Regions from separate parts of the Streptomyces ferrugineus genome, predicted to be linked through region 2. Evidence: riboswitches for the same ligand, from Rfam matches in the RefSeq annotation. Region 2 holds a riboswitch; the other holds the start of a gene.
The links. A riboswitch is a leader RNA that binds a small molecule or an ion and turns the genes downstream of it on or off. The one in region 2 is predicted to bind S-adenosylmethionine.
Positions count from the first base shown of each region.

Region 1 (7,112 bases), 1.7 Mb from region 2:
CTGGCTCAAGAACGACCTGGTCGGCAAGGGGCTCACCGGCCCGGTGGCACCCGGCGAGCTGAACCGGGCGGACGCCTTCTCCGCGTTCGCGGCCGGTGACGTCGGCATGCTCAACGGCCACCCCTCGCTGATGCAGATGGCCGCGAAGAAGGGCGTGAAGTTCGGCATGGTGCCGATGCCCGGGGTGGAGGGGCCGAGCAAGGTCTCCATGGGCGTGGCCGACTGGATGATGGCCTTCAAGAAGAACGGCCACGCCGACCAGGTGGGCGAGTTCCTCGACTTCGTCTACGACAAGCAGAACGTGCTGGACTTCTCCCGCCGGTACGACCTGCTCCCCGTCACGAACTCCGCGTCCACGGTGATGACCGCGGCCAAGCAGGACGCCGACCTCAAGCCGTTCCTGGAGCAGCTCCCGCTCTCCGAGCTCTACCCGGTCGGCCAGACCTCCTGGGCGGCGGTCAGCGCCGACATCAAGAAGCGCATCGGCGGCACGGTCGCGGCCGGCGGCAGCCCGTCGGCGGTCCTGGGCCGGCTCCAGACGGCGGCCACCCGGGCGGAGAGCGCCGAATAGCCCCGGCGCGGTCGCGGGGCCGCCCGGTCGCGGGGCCGCCCGGTTGTCGGTGGCGGGCGTTACGGTGCGTCCATGGACCAGCACCAGGACCCGTCCGAGGCCGCCCTCGCCGACCGCGAGCGGTCCATCCTCGCGCTGGAACGCCGGGGCTTCACGGGCCCCGGCGCCAAGGAGCGGGCGATACGCGAGGAACTGGGCCTGGCCCCCGTCCGCTACTACCAGCTCCTGAACGCCCTGCTGGACGACCCGAGGGCCCTGCGGCACGACCCGGTGACGGTGAACCGGCTGCGGCGGGTACGGGAGGCACGGCGGGCGGAGAGATGAGCCAGGGGTACATCCGCCCGTCCCTGGATAGGGTCCCCGTATGGCCAGTCACCAGGATCCGACCGACCCCGCGGGCCCGCTGCCGACCCCCGTCACCCGGCCCGGCCGCGACGGACTCGCCGCGCTCCTCGACCGCCCCGCACGGGCGCTCGTCGCGCTGGACTTCGACGGCACGCTCGCCCCGATCGTGCCGGACCCGGATCAGGCGCGGGCCCACCCCGACGCCCTGTCGGCACTGGTCGCGCTCGCGCCGCAGGTGGCCGGCGTCGCGGTGGTCACCGGGCGCCCGGCCGACGTGGCCGTGCGGTACGGCGGTTTCGCCGGGGTCGCGGGCCTTGAGCACCTCGTCGTGCTCGGGCACTACGGCGCCGAGCGCTGGGACGCCGTCAGTGGAAAGGTCACCGCACCCGACCCCCACCCCGGCATCGCGACCGTCCGTGCCGAACTGCCGGGGCTGCTCGCGAGCGTCACGCAGGGCACCTGGATCGAGGACAAGGGACATGCCGTCGCCGTGCACACGCGCCGCGCGGCCGACCCGCAGGGCACCTTCGACGCCCTGCGCGCACCCCTCACCGACCTCGCCACCCGCAACGGACTGATCGTCGAACCCGGCCGCATGGTCCTGGAACTGCGCCCACCCGGCATGGACAAGGGCGTGGCGCTCAGCGACCACGTCCGGGAGCTCGGCGCCGAGTCCGTCCTCTACGCCGGCGACGACCTCGGCGACCTCTCCGCCTACGCCGCCGTCGACGCCCTCCGCTCCGACGGCACCCCCGGCCTCCTGGTCTGCAGCGGCAGCGAGGAGGTCACCGAGCTCTCGGAGCGGGCGGACGTGGTGGTCGACGGTCCGGCGGGGGTCGTACGGCTGTTGCGGCAGATCGCGGCTCAGGCCGGCCAGGCCGGCTGATCGAGGGTGGGTTACCGGTCCAGCGCGTGGAGCTGGTCCAGGAACCACTGGGCCGGCGGCAGTGCCGTCGCGGCCGCCGCCAGTCGCTTCGAGCGCTCCGCCCGCTCCTCCGGGCGCATCGTCAACGCCTCGTGCAGCGCCCGTGCCGTGTCGATGACGTCGTACGGGTTGACCGCGAACGCGTCCTCGCCCAGTTCCTCGAAGGCCCCGGCCTCCCGCGACAGCACCAGCGCGCACCCCTCGTCGGAGACGACCGGCACCTCCTTGGCGACCAGGTTCATACCGTCCCGGATGGGGTTGACCAGCGCCACGTCCGCCAGCCGGTACGCCGCCAGCGAGCGGGCGAAGTCGTCCTTGACGTGCAGCACGACCGGCGTCCAACCCGGCGTGCCATAGCGGGAGTTGATCTCCGTCGCCAGGCGCTGCACCTCGGCCGTGTAGTCGCGGTACACCGCCAGGTCCTGCCGCGAGGGGTAGGCGAACGCCACGTGCACCACCCGCTCGCGCCACTCGGGGTGGTCGTCGAGGAGCTGCCGGTACGCCAGCAGGCCGCGCACGATGTTCTTGGACAGCTCGGTGCGGTCGACCCGGACGATCGCCTTGCGGCCCTCGCCGATCTCGCCCTTCAGCACCGCCATCCGCTCGGCCACGTCGGCCTGATGCGCCCGCGCCCGCAGGAAGTCCGCGTCCGCCCCCAGCCCGTGCACCCCGACCCGGGTGCCGCCGAGCCCGCCGACGAACCGCTCGGCGCACGCCTCGAACGCGTCCGCCCACCGCCGGGTGAGGAACCCCAGCCGGTCCGCGCCGAGCATCCCCCACAACAGCTGCGAACGGATGTCGTCCGGCAGCATGCGGAAGTACTCCGGCGGTGCCCAGGGCGTGTGCGAGAAGTGGCCGATCCGGACGTCGGGGCGCAGCTCGCGCAGCATGCCCGGCACCAGGCACAGGTGGTAGTCCTGCACCAGCACCGCCGCCCCCGGCGCCGCCTGCCCGGCCAGCGCCCGGGCGAAGGCGCGGTTGTACGTCTCGTACGACGCCCACTGCCGCCGGAACTCCGCGTCGAAGACCGGCTCCAGCGGCGTCTGGTACAGCATGTGGTGGACGAACCACAGCACCGAGTTCGCGATGCCGTTGTACGCGTCCGCGTGCACGTCGGCCGGGATGTCCAGCATCAGCACGCCGTCCTCGCCGGCCCCGCGCCGCACCGCCTCCCGGTCCCCGTCGGACAGCGCCGAGCACACCCACAGCGCGCCCGCGTCCGGCCCGATCGCCGACAGCCCGGAGACGACCCCGCCGCCGCCCCGCTTGGAGTGCAGCGAGCCGTCCTCGCGCACCTCGTACGAGACCGGGCCGCGGTTCGACGCGACCAGCACCCTGGCAGCACCTCGCGCATCCTGCGCATCCTGCGTGGAAGCCATACGCCTCAACCTAGCCCGGCCCGGAAACGCTCAAACGTACGGTTCCGCTTACTGGACGGCTCCTCCACACCCCGTGTACGGCCGGTTTCCGGCGTTTACGCGACCTTCCGCGTCGCGTACTCGGCGATCTCCACCATCGGCGGCCGCTCCTCGGTGTCCACGGAGTACGTCAGCGGCTGGAAACCGTCCTCGCCCCGCTCGAACTGGGTGAGGGAGGGCCGGATCAGATGGCCGCGGGCCAGCCTGAGCTGTGCCGTGCGGTAGATCGCCGCCGACATCCGGCCGAGCGCCTGCCCGTCCTGGTGCCGGTGCTTGCGCACCCCGACGTCCACCTGGGCCAGCGCGTCCAGGCCCACCAGATGCAGGGCGTCGACCAGCATGCCCAGCTCGACGCCGTAGCCGACGGGGAACGGGAGCTGCTCGAGCAGCGACCTGCGGGCCGCGTACTCGCCGCCCAGCGGCTGCACGAAGCCGGCGAGCTGCGGCCAGTGCATGTTCAGCAGCGGGCGCGCCATCAGCTCGGTGACCCGGCCGCCCTGCCCGGCCGCCGAGCCGAGCGGGCGGTCGTACATCGCCTTGACGAGGTCCACGTCCGGATCGGTGAGCAGCGGGCCGACGATCCCGGAGACGAACTCGGAGGAGAACTCCTTCAGGTCGGCGTCGATGAAGCAGACGATGTCCCCGCTCGTCACCAGCAGGGAGCGCCACAGCACCTCCCCCTTGCCGGGCACGGCAGGCAGGTGCGGCAGGATGTCGTCGCGGTGCACCACCCGCGCGCCCGCCGCGGCGGCCACCTCGGAGGTGCGGTCGGTGGACCCCGAGTCGACGACGACGATCTCGTCGACCAGGGGGACCTGGCGCATGAGGTCATGACGGATGATCGCGACGATGTCGCCGACCGTCTCCTCCTCGTTGAGCGCGGGCAGCACGACGGAGACCGACTGGCCCGTACGCTGCTTGGCGGCCAGGATGCGGTGGAGCGGGCGGTCGACGGCGGACCAGGAGCGGGTGCGCAGCCAGCGCTCGACTTCTTCCAGCACGGTCAGCGGCTCCTCACTGTTGTCTCGCGTTACGGACGGCTCTCTCAACTGTCCTGGCGTTCGGTTACAGTCTTGAACAACGCGGATGACCATCGCATGTCCGGGGTCACCTGCCGATTACAACCGCATACAGCTCATCCAGAGGGGCAGAGGGAAACGGCCCGATGAAGCCCCGGCAACCCTCCAGTCGGTTCTCGTAGATCAGCGTCGATCGTCACCGTTGATCGTCTCCGCGAGGCTCCCGGCTAGGGAAGGTGCCAAATCCGTCTCACGGCGAGATGCGTCGTGAGGAAGATGAGGAGAAAGGGCCTCGCCTCACATGGCTGTGCAGACTGTTGCAAGCACCACCGACTCCACCGTGGACCTCGGTCCCGCCGCGGCACTGTCCTGCCGCGAATGCGGTCACCGGGTACCCCTCGGACCGGTCTTCGCCTGCGAGGAGTGTTTCGGCCCGCTGGAGATCGCGTACGACTTCTCGGCCTACGACACCGAGCAGCTCCGTAAGCGGATCGAGGCGGGTCCCGCGAACATCTGGCGCTACGCGCCGCTGCTTCCCGTCCCGGCCGACGTCGCCGACAAGCCGAACCTCAACCCCGGCTGGACCAAGCTCGTCAAGGCCGACAACCTCGCCCGTGAGCTGGGCGTGACCGGCGGCCTGTACGTCAAGGACGACTCCGGCAACCCGACGCACTCCTTCAAGGACCGGGTGGTCGCCCAGGCTCTGGAGGCCGCCCGCGCCTTCGGCTTCACCACGCTCTCCTGCTCCTCGACCGGCAACCTCGCCGGCGCGGTGGGCGCGGCCGCGGCCCGCGCGGGCTTCCGGTCCTGCGTGTTCATCCCGCACGACCTGGAGCAGGGCAAGGTCGTCATGGCCGCGATCTACGGCGGCGAGCTCGTCGGCATCGAGGGCAACTACGACGACGTGAACCGCTTCTGCTCCGAGCTGATCGGCGACCCGGCCGGCGAGGGCTGGGGCTTCGTCAACGTCAACCTGCGGCCGTACTACGCCGAGGGTTCCAAGACCCTGGCGTACGAGATCTGCGAGCAGCTCGGCTGGCGGCTCCCGGACCAGCTGGTCGTCCCGATCGCGTCGGGCTCGCAGCTCACGAAGATCGACAAGGGTCTGCAGGAGCTGATCAAGCTCGGGCTCGTCGAGGACAAGCCGTACAAGATCTTCGGAGCGCAGGCCGAGGGCTGCTCGCCGGTGTCGACGGCGTTCAAGGCCGGCCACGACGTGGTGCGCCCGCAGAAGCCGAACACCATCGCCAAGTCCCTCGCGATCGGCAACCCGGCCGACGGGCCGTACGTCCTCGACATCGCGCGCCGCACCGGCGGTTTCGTGGAGGATGTGACGGACGAGCAGGTCGTGGACGCGATCGGGCTGCTCGCCCGGACCGAGGGGGTCTTCGCGGAGACCGCCGGCGGGGTGACCGTCGGTGTGACGAAGAAGCTCATCGACAACGGCGTCCTCGACCCCGCCAAGACCACCGTCGTCCTCAACACCGGCGACGGACTCAAGACCCTCGACGCGGTGGCCGGTACCGGTCTCACCGCCACCATCCGCCCGAACCTGGACTCCTTCCGAGAGGCTGGCCTCGCATGAGCGTGACCGTTCGCATCCCCACCATCCTGCGCACCTACACGGGTGGCCAGGCCGAGGTCGCCGCCGAAGGTGCCACCCTCGCCGACGTCATCGCCGACCTGGAGAAGAACCACACCGGGATCGCCGCCCGGGTGCTGGACGACCAGGGCAAGCTGCGGCGGTTCGTCAACGTGTACGTCAACGACGACGACGTCCGGTTCGAGCAGGGGCTGGAGACGGCCACGCCGGACGGTGCGGGTGTCTCCATCATTCCGGCCGTCGCGGGCGGTTGATACCCGCCGGTAGTAACCGTCGGTAACAGCGATTACCGAGAGTTCATCGAATTGCCTCCTCCGTGAGAGAAGCGGAGGGGGCAATTCTGTGTGGTTGAGCGAGGTACAGTTGGGGAACGTGCCGCCGATCTCCGGGTCGGCAGCCCTTGATTTCTGCCGCAGGTCCGACAAGAAGTAGCCAAAGTGTGCGGGTTTTTTGCGGCTTTTGTTCCATTTGCCAGGTCCGACTTGACCTGAAGTCAGGGGAATTGTCCCCACATTCCCGACCAGTCGTGCCCGGATTTCTCGTCCGATTGACCTGTTGCAGACGGCAGTTGGGCAGATACATTCAGCCGCGGTCGACGCGTTCCGGCGCACGCCCCCGACCGATGGGGGGTGAGGTCTGACCCGGATCCGCGAAGTGTGGATCTGTGCAAGGGCCAGTAATAGGGGAGTTAGGCATGGCTCAGGGCACCGTCAAGTGGTTCAACGCGGAGAAGGGGTACGGCTTCATCGCGGTCGACGGTGGTGCGGATGTTTTCGTCCACTACAGCGCGATCCAGATGGACGGTTACCGCACCCTGGAAGAGGGTCAGCGGGTGGAGTTCGAGATCTCGCAGGGCCAGAAGGGCCCGCAGGCCGACATGGTTCGCGTCACCGCCTGAACGTTCTTCTGCACGTCACTTCACCGAAGGGTCCGCACCTCACCGGGTGCGGGCCCTTCGCCTGTTCGCCCATCGCCGACCGGGGCCCGATCCCCGAGAGCCGCTTGCACTCGCATGGGTCGAGTGCTAATCATTGGCGTTAGCACTCTGAAGGTGAGAGTGACAAAGAAGGACCGGGTCGGTGAGGCCCGCAGGCCAAGTGGGGCAAGGAACCACGGGGTCGGCGAGCCGTCCGTCGCGGGCGCGGGCGCGGTCCGAAGGAATCACCCCCAGTCCTGGAGGGACCACTTCACATGGCCAAGATCATCGCGTTCGACGAGGAGGCGCGGCGCG
Region 1 covers NZ_CP063373.1:732,957-740,068, forward strand. The annotation lists gene IM697_RS03525 (ABC transporter substrate-binding protein) at 1-571, shown strand, start outside; gene IM697_RS03530 (DUF3263 domain-containing protein) at 644-895, shown strand; gene otsB (trehalose-phosphatase) at 936-1,802, shown strand; gene IM697_RS03540 (alpha,alpha-trehalose-phosphate synthase (UDP-forming)) at 1,814-3,220, opposite strand; gene IM697_RS03545 (glucosyl-3-phosphoglycerate synthase) at 3,316-4,260, opposite strand; SAM riboswitch class I at 4,392-4,561, shown strand; gene thrC (threonine synthase) at 4,580-5,863, shown strand; gene IM697_RS03555 (ubiquitin-like small modifier protein 1) at 5,860-6,135, shown strand; gene IM697_RS03560 (cold-shock protein) at 6,576-6,779, shown strand; gene groL (chaperonin GroEL) at 7,073-7,112, shown strand, end outside.
Region 1: linked by a shared signal. The riboswitch ahead of thrC (threonine synthase) and the one ahead of IM697_RS11135 (aminotransferase class V-fold PLP-dependent enzyme) in region 2 are both predicted to bind S-adenosylmethionine.

Region 2 (7,112 bases):
TCTTCTTCCTGGTCTTCGGTGTCATCGCGGCCATCGCGGCGCTCGCGCAGATCAACCCGGTCTGGGCCATCGGGCCCTACCGCCCGGACATGGTGTCCACCGGCGCCCAGCCCGACTGGTACATGGGCTTCGCCGAGGGTCTGGTCCGCTACATGCCGGGCTGGGAGGTCAACCTCTGGGGTCACACGCTGGTCCTCGGCGTGTTCATCCCGCTGGTGCTCTTCGGTGTGGTCCTGGCGGCGATCGCGGTCTACCCGTTCATCGAGTCCTGGGTCACCGGCGACAAGCGCGAGCACCACATCCTGGACCGCCCGCGCAACGCCCCGACGCGCACCGCGTTCGGCGTCGCCTGGATCACGGTGTACATGATCGGTCTGGTCGGCGGTGGCAACGACCTGTGGGCCACCCACTTCCACCTGTCGATCAACGCGGTCACCTGGTTCGTCCGGATCGGCTTCTTCGTCGGACCGGTCCTCGCGTTCATCGTCACCAAGCGGATCTGCCTCGGCCTGCAGCGCCGGGACAAGGACAAGGTGCTGCACGGCCGTGAGTCGGGCATCATCAAGCGCCTGCCGCACGGTGAGTTCATCGAGGTCCACGAGCCGCTCAGCCAGGACTCGCTGTACACGCTCACCGCGCACGAGCAGTACCAGCCGGCCGAGATCGGCCCGACGGTCGACGAGAACGGCGTCGAGCGCAAGGTGAAGGGCTCCGAGAAGCTGCGCGCCAAGCTCAGCAAGTCCTACTTCGGCGAGGACGGCCAGATCGCCAAGCCGACGGTCGACGAGTACAAGGAGATCACGAGCGGCCACGGCCACCACTGATCGCTGCGCATCGCCACGCCACGGCAGCAGGGCCCCGTCCGGTCTTCGGACGGGGCCCTGCTCCGTGCCCCGGGGCTGGATAGGGTGGACCTCGTTGAGACTCACGTCCCGTAGTGCGGGACGACTGACCCTGGAGCGGCTTATGAGCGCTGTGACCCCCGCTGGAGGCGACACCGCGGCGGGCCGTTCCTGGCCCCTGCTGCTGAACGGTCTGCTGGACGGCCGGGACCTGTCCGCCGACGACACCGCCTGGGCGATGGACCTGATCATGCGCGGTGAGGCGACGGACGCGCAGATCGCCGGGTTCGTGGTGGCGCTGCGGGCCAAGGGCGAGACGGTGCAGGAGATCACCGGGCTCGTGCGGACGATGTACGAGCACGCGAACGTGATCGAGGTGCCGGGGCCGACCGTCGACATCGTCGGCACGGGCGGCGACGGTGCGAAGACCGTCAACATCTCCACCATGTCGGCCATCGTCATCGCCGGCACCGGCGCGAAGGTCGTCAAGCACGGCAACCGGGCGGCGTCCTCGGCGTCGGGCGCCTCCGACGTGCTGGAGAAGCTCGGCGTCAATCTGGAACTGCCGGTCGGGCGGGTGGCCGAGGTCGCCGAGCAGGCCGGCATCACCTTCTGCTTCGCGGTGAAGTTCCATCCGGCGCTGCGGCATGTGGCGGCGGCGCGCGGCCAGCTGGGGATCCGGACCACCTTCAACGTGCTCGGTCCGCTGACCAACCCGGCCAAGGTCAGGGCGCAGGCGGTCGGTGTGGCGGACCCGCGCATGGCGCCGATCGTCGCGGGCGTCTTCGCCGAGCGCGGCAACTCCTCGCTGGTGTTCCGCGGCGACGACGGCCTCGACGAGCTCACCACGACGGCCACCTCCCGGGTGTGGGTCGTGCGCGACGGCAAGGTGACCGAGGAGACCTTCGACCCGTGTGACGTCGGCATCGAGCTGGTGCCCGTGGAGGCGCTGCGCGGTGCCGACGCGTCCTACAACGCCGAGGTCGCCCGGCGCCTGCTGGACGGCGAGACGGGCCCGGTGCGGGACGCCGTACTGCTGAACTCGGCGGCGGCGCTGGTGGCGCTGGAGCCGACGGACGCCGCGCTGACCGAGCAGATCCGCGTCGGCATGGCGAAGGCGGCGGAGTCGATCGACTCGGGGGCGGCGAAGCGCACGCTGGACCGGTGGGTGGCCGCGAGCAACGCGTAGCGGGCACCGGAGCGTCGTCCCGCGATCCGGACACGGGTTGCGGGGCGACGATCATTTAACGTACGTTTCTGTACCAGGTCATGAGTGACAGTCATGAGGCCCCGGCCGACTGTCCGGCAACCCTCCGTCCGTGGCGGGGTGCCCCGGGTGAGGACCAGGCCGTAGGCAGCGAGGTCTACGGCAAGCGCGTGACCGAGGAGTTCCCCCGTGAGCAAGCGAATGCGCTAGGGCCGCCGAGCCCCGCCTCCGCACACCCACTCTCACTTTCTTCCTTCCTCTCACGGGAGTTCCCCCATGTCTGTCTCCACCGCTGCCTCCGTCCAGGGCATTTGTGCCCCGTTGCCCGTTCTGGGCAGTGACGTCACCGTCCCGCTCGTCACCGGCGGCGAGGTCACCTACGCCGCGCTCGACTACGCCGCCAGCGCCCCCGCCCTCCAGCGCGTCTGGGACGACGTAGCCGCCTACGCGCCGTACTACGGCAGCGTCCACCGCGGCGCCGGCTACCTGTCCCAGCTCTCCACCGACCTGTTCGAGAACGCCCGCGGAACCGTCGCCGAGTTCCTGGACTGCCGGGACGGCGACCAGCTCGTCTTCACCCGGTCCACCACCGACTCGCTCAACCTGCTCGCCGCCGCCCTCCCGGCCGACTGCCAGGTCTTCGTCTTCGAGACCGAGCACCACGCCTCCCTGCTGCCGTGGCGGAACGCGCGGGTCACCTACCTCAACGCGCCCCGCACCCCCCGCCAGGCCGTGCGGACCCTGGAGCGCGCCCTCGCCGACCGCACTGCATCCATTCAGGAGGGCCACGGCCCGGCCCTGGTCTGCGTCACCGGCGCCTCCAACGTCACCGGCGAGCTGTGGCCCGTACGGGAACTCGCGGCCGCCGCCCACGCCCACGGCGCCCGCATCGTGCTCGACGCCGCCCAGCTGGCCCCGCACCATCCGGTGAGCGTCCGTGACCTCGACGTCGACTGGGTCGCCTTCTCCGGCCACAAGCTGTACGCCCCGTTCGGCTCCGGCGTCCTCGCCGGCCGCGCCGACTGGCTGCGCGCGGCCGAGCCGTATCTCGCGGGCGGCGGGGCCAGCCGCAAGGTCTCGCGGCGCGAGGACGGGGGAGTGGACGTCGAGTGGCACGACAGCGCCGCCCGGCACGAGGCGGGCTCGCCGAACGTCATCGGCGCCTACTCCATCGCCTCCGCCTGCAAGGCCCTGACGGAAGCGGGCTTCGACGCCCTGGTCGCCCGTGAGGAGCACCTGATCCGGAAGGTGCGCGCAGGGCTCGCCGACGTCCCCGAGGTCCGCGTCCTCTCCCTCTTCGGCGACGAAGCCCCCCGCGTGGGCGTCATCTCCTTCGTCGTCGACGGCTGGAACAGCTCCCACTTCGCCGCCGCGCTCTCCGCCGAGTACGGCATCGGGGTGCGCGACGGGCTGTTCTGCGCCCATCCGCTGGTCCGCACGCTGCTGGGCAGCGACCCGCAGTCCCAGGGCGAGTGCGGTGCCCCGGAGGCGGCGCCCGGCGAGAAGTCCCTCAACGCGATCCGGGTGAGCTTCGGGGCCGGTACACCGGACGAGCACGTCGAGCGGTTCGTGCACGCCGTGCGGGAGCTGGTGGCGGACGGCGCCCGCTGGAGCTACCGCACCGAGGACGGCCGGTGCGTCCCGGACACCTCCGCGTGAGCCGGTAGCCGGGCGCCCAGCAGAATCATCCGCAGGGCCCGCTCGGTCGCGTCCGTGAGGAGTTCGGAGGCCCGCACCAGGGCCTCCGCCAGGGCCATCGGCGCCGGCAGGATGCCGCTGTACGCGTCCACGCCCGGCACGCCGTCCGCGCCCTCGCCGAGGGTGCCCGCCAGCGCGAGCACCGGGCGGCCGTACACCTTGGCCCGGCGGGCCACCTCGGCCGGGACCTTGCCGCGGGGCGTCTGGTGGTCCAGGGCGCCCTCGGCGGTGACGACCAGGTCGGCGCGGGCGAGGCGGGCGTCCAGGTCGAGGTGGTCCAGGAGCACCTCGAAGCGGGGGAGGAGGCGGGCGCCCAGCGCGGCGAGGCCGGCGCCCAGGCCGCCGGAGGCTCCGGTGCCGGAGCCGCGGCGCAGGTCGGTGCCCACGGGCCCCAGATCGCGGGTGAGGACGTCCGCCCAGTTCTCCAGCCCCGCCGACAGCTGCTCGACCTGCGCGGGCGTCGCCCCTTTCTGCGGGCCGAAGACCCGGGCCACGCCGCGCTCGCCGCACAGCACGTTGTACGGGTTGCAGGCGATCAGCAGCTCGACGTCCCGCAGACGCGGGTCCAGGCCGGCCGGGTCGATCCGGGCGAGCCGCGTCAACTCACGGCCCCCATGGGGGAGTTCGAAGCCGTCGGCGTCCAGCAGCCGGGCGCCGAGGGCCTGGAGCGCGCCGGCGCCCCCGTCCGACGTCCCCGAATCGCCGCAGCCGATCAGGACGCGCCGTACGCCCGTGTCGAGCGCGGCGCGGATCAGCTCGCCGACCCCGTACGTCGTCGTGGCGCCCGGGTCGCGCAGGGCGCGGGGCACCAGGGACAGCCCGGCCACCGCGGCCATCTCCACCACCGCCGTGTCCCGGGAGCCGAGCAGCGCGAAGTGCGTGCCGACCCGGTCGCCGACCGGGCCCGTGGCGGGCAGCGCGACGAGCCGGCCACCGGTCGCGGCGGCCAGCGCGGTGGCCGTGCCCTCACCGCCGTCGACCAGCGGGATCAGATCCAGCACGGCATCCGGCAGCACCCTGCGCACCCCGTCCGCGATGGCGTCGGCGGCGGCCTGGGCGGACAGGGACTCCTTGAAGCCGCTGGGGGCTACGACGACTCGGGTCAGCATCAGATCTCCTAGCGGGTCATGGGCACGCCGAGCAGTGGCCACACCGCCACGGCGAACAGCAGGACGAGGGCCGCCGTCAGCGGGGCCAGGACGGCGGACAGGCGCAGCAGGTCGCGCGGGGTGTAGGTGGGCGTCCCGGGGAGGTCGGAGAAGAGCGTGACCGGTTTGGCGGAGGCCGGGAGGGTGTGGCAGAAGCCGGCCGCCGCGGTGGACGCGAGCGCGGCGGCGACCGGGTTGACCCCGGCGCCCACCGCCGCCGCGACCACCAGCGGGACCAGCACGGAGGAGCGGGCCGAGCGGGACTGGAGGACCAGATGGGCGGCCGTGCTGATCGCGATCACGACGGCCAGGAACAGCAGCGGGCTGATGGCCGACGGCAGCCCGTCGACCAGCCACTTCGCCGCCCCGGAGTCGGCGAGCGCGACGCCCATGGCCATCGTCGCGGCCATGAACAGCAGCAGTGACCAGGGCACCGTCTTCAGCGCGTCCTTCAGATGCACGGTGCCGAGCGCCGGCGAGGCCGCCACCACCGCACCGATCAGCGCCACGACCGCGGGCGGCACCCGGTGCAGCGGCTCGCCGCACCACAGCACGACGACCGTGCCCAGCAGCAGCGCGCACCGCTTCTCGGCCAGTGACCAGGGGCCGGTGACCGGGCGGTCGCTGTGCTCCTGGATCTGCTCGGGGGTGATGCGCACGGGGCCCTCGCGGTCCGCGCGCCGGGTGGTGGTCAGCAGTACGGCCTCGGCGGCCAGGTGGGAGGAGGCCACCGCGAGCGGCAGGCCGAGCAGCAGCCACTCGGTGAAGCCGATCCGGTCACCGGTCGCCTGCCACAGCACCGACACGGTGATCAGATGGGCGCCCGCCCCGATCAGGGTCGCCACCGCCGACAGCAGGATCACGGTCGGGAACAGCAGCGCCAGCATCACCACCAGTCGCTTCCGGTCGGCCAGCGCCTTGGCCAGCGCGAGGAACACCGGCAGCGCGAGCGCGGCCCGCCCCGAGGTGGCGGGCACCGCGAACGCCGTGACGACCAGGGCGGCCGTGGTCAGGTGCACCAGCTGCCGTACCGTGCGCGCCCCGCCGACCAGGAACGCCGCCGCGCGACCCGCGAGCCCCGTCCGGGTCACCGCGGCGGCCAGCACGAAGGCGCAGATCAGCAGCCACACCGTCGAGTCGCCGAGGGTGCCGAAGAGGGTGTCGCTGCTGATCACCCCGGTCACCGTGAGTGCGAGCCCGGCGCCCAGCGCGATGTACGTGTCGTCGACCGGCGTGGCGATCCAGGCGCAGGTCGCCAGCGCGAACACGGCGAGGGTCAGACGGGCGTCGGCGCCGAGGCCGGGGAAGTTGTCGGGCACCGCGAGCAGCGCGCACAGGGAGAGCGCCACGCACAGGGCCGCGAGCGGACGGAGGTTCAGGGTCACGTCATCGAGGGTTCACCTGAGCCGTGAGCCCTCGATGAGCCGCACATGAAAGGGACTTCACGCGGGGAGCCGGTACCCCACGCCGCGCACCGTCTCGACCCGTTCGGCGCCCAGCTTCCTGCGCAACGCCCGGACGTACACGTCCACGATGTTGGAGCCCGGGTCGAAGTCGTAGCCCCACACGTGCGACAGGATCTGCTCGCGGGACAGTACCTGGCCGGGGTGCCTCAGGAACAGTTCCAGGAGCACGAATTCACGGGCCGTCAGATCGACCGTCCGCTCCCCGGCCCGCGCCCGCCGGGTGCGCAGGTCCAGGGTGAGCGAGCCGGAGCGCAGCACCGTCACCTCGGGCGCCCGGGCCGCCGTACGCAGGCGCAGGCGCACCCGGGCGAGCAGTTCCTCGAAGCGGAACGGCTTGGTCATCCAGTCGTCGGCGCCGCCCTCCAGACCGGCCACCGTGTCCCGTACGGAGTCCCGCGCGGTCAGCACCAGCACCGGGACCGTCACCCGGGCCTCGCGCAGTTCGCGCAGCACCGTGAAGCCGTCCCGGCCGGGCAGCCCGATGTCCAGTACCACCAGATCGAAACCGCCGGTCAGGGCGTACTCGTAAGCCGCGTCGCCGTCGCCGACGACGGTCGTGGTGAAGCCGTTGGCGCGCAGGCCCTTCTCGACGAAGGAGGCGATCCTGTCCTCGTCCTCGACGATGAGAATCCGGTTCACGTCGGTCCCTCTCCCAGTGCCAGTACGAAGGTGGCGCCGCCGCCCGCCGTGCCGCTCAGCCGTACCCGGCCGCCGTGCGCCTCGGCGATGGCCCGCACGATCGACAGGCCGA
Region 2 covers NZ_CP063373.1:2,445,429-2,452,540, forward strand. The annotation lists gene qcrB (cytochrome bc1 complex cytochrome b subunit) at 1-824, shown strand, start outside; gene trpD (anthranilate phosphoribosyltransferase) at 967-2,031, shown strand; SAM riboswitch class IV at 2,108-2,224, shown strand; gene IM697_RS11135 (aminotransferase class V-fold PLP-dependent enzyme) at 2,326-3,708, shown strand; gene IM697_RS11140 (glycerate kinase) at 3,663-4,856, opposite strand; gene IM697_RS11145 (SLC13 family permease) at 4,865-6,280, opposite strand; gene IM697_RS11150 (response regulator transcription factor) at 6,338-7,000, opposite strand; gene IM697_RS11155 (sensor histidine kinase) at 6,997-7,112, opposite strand, start outside.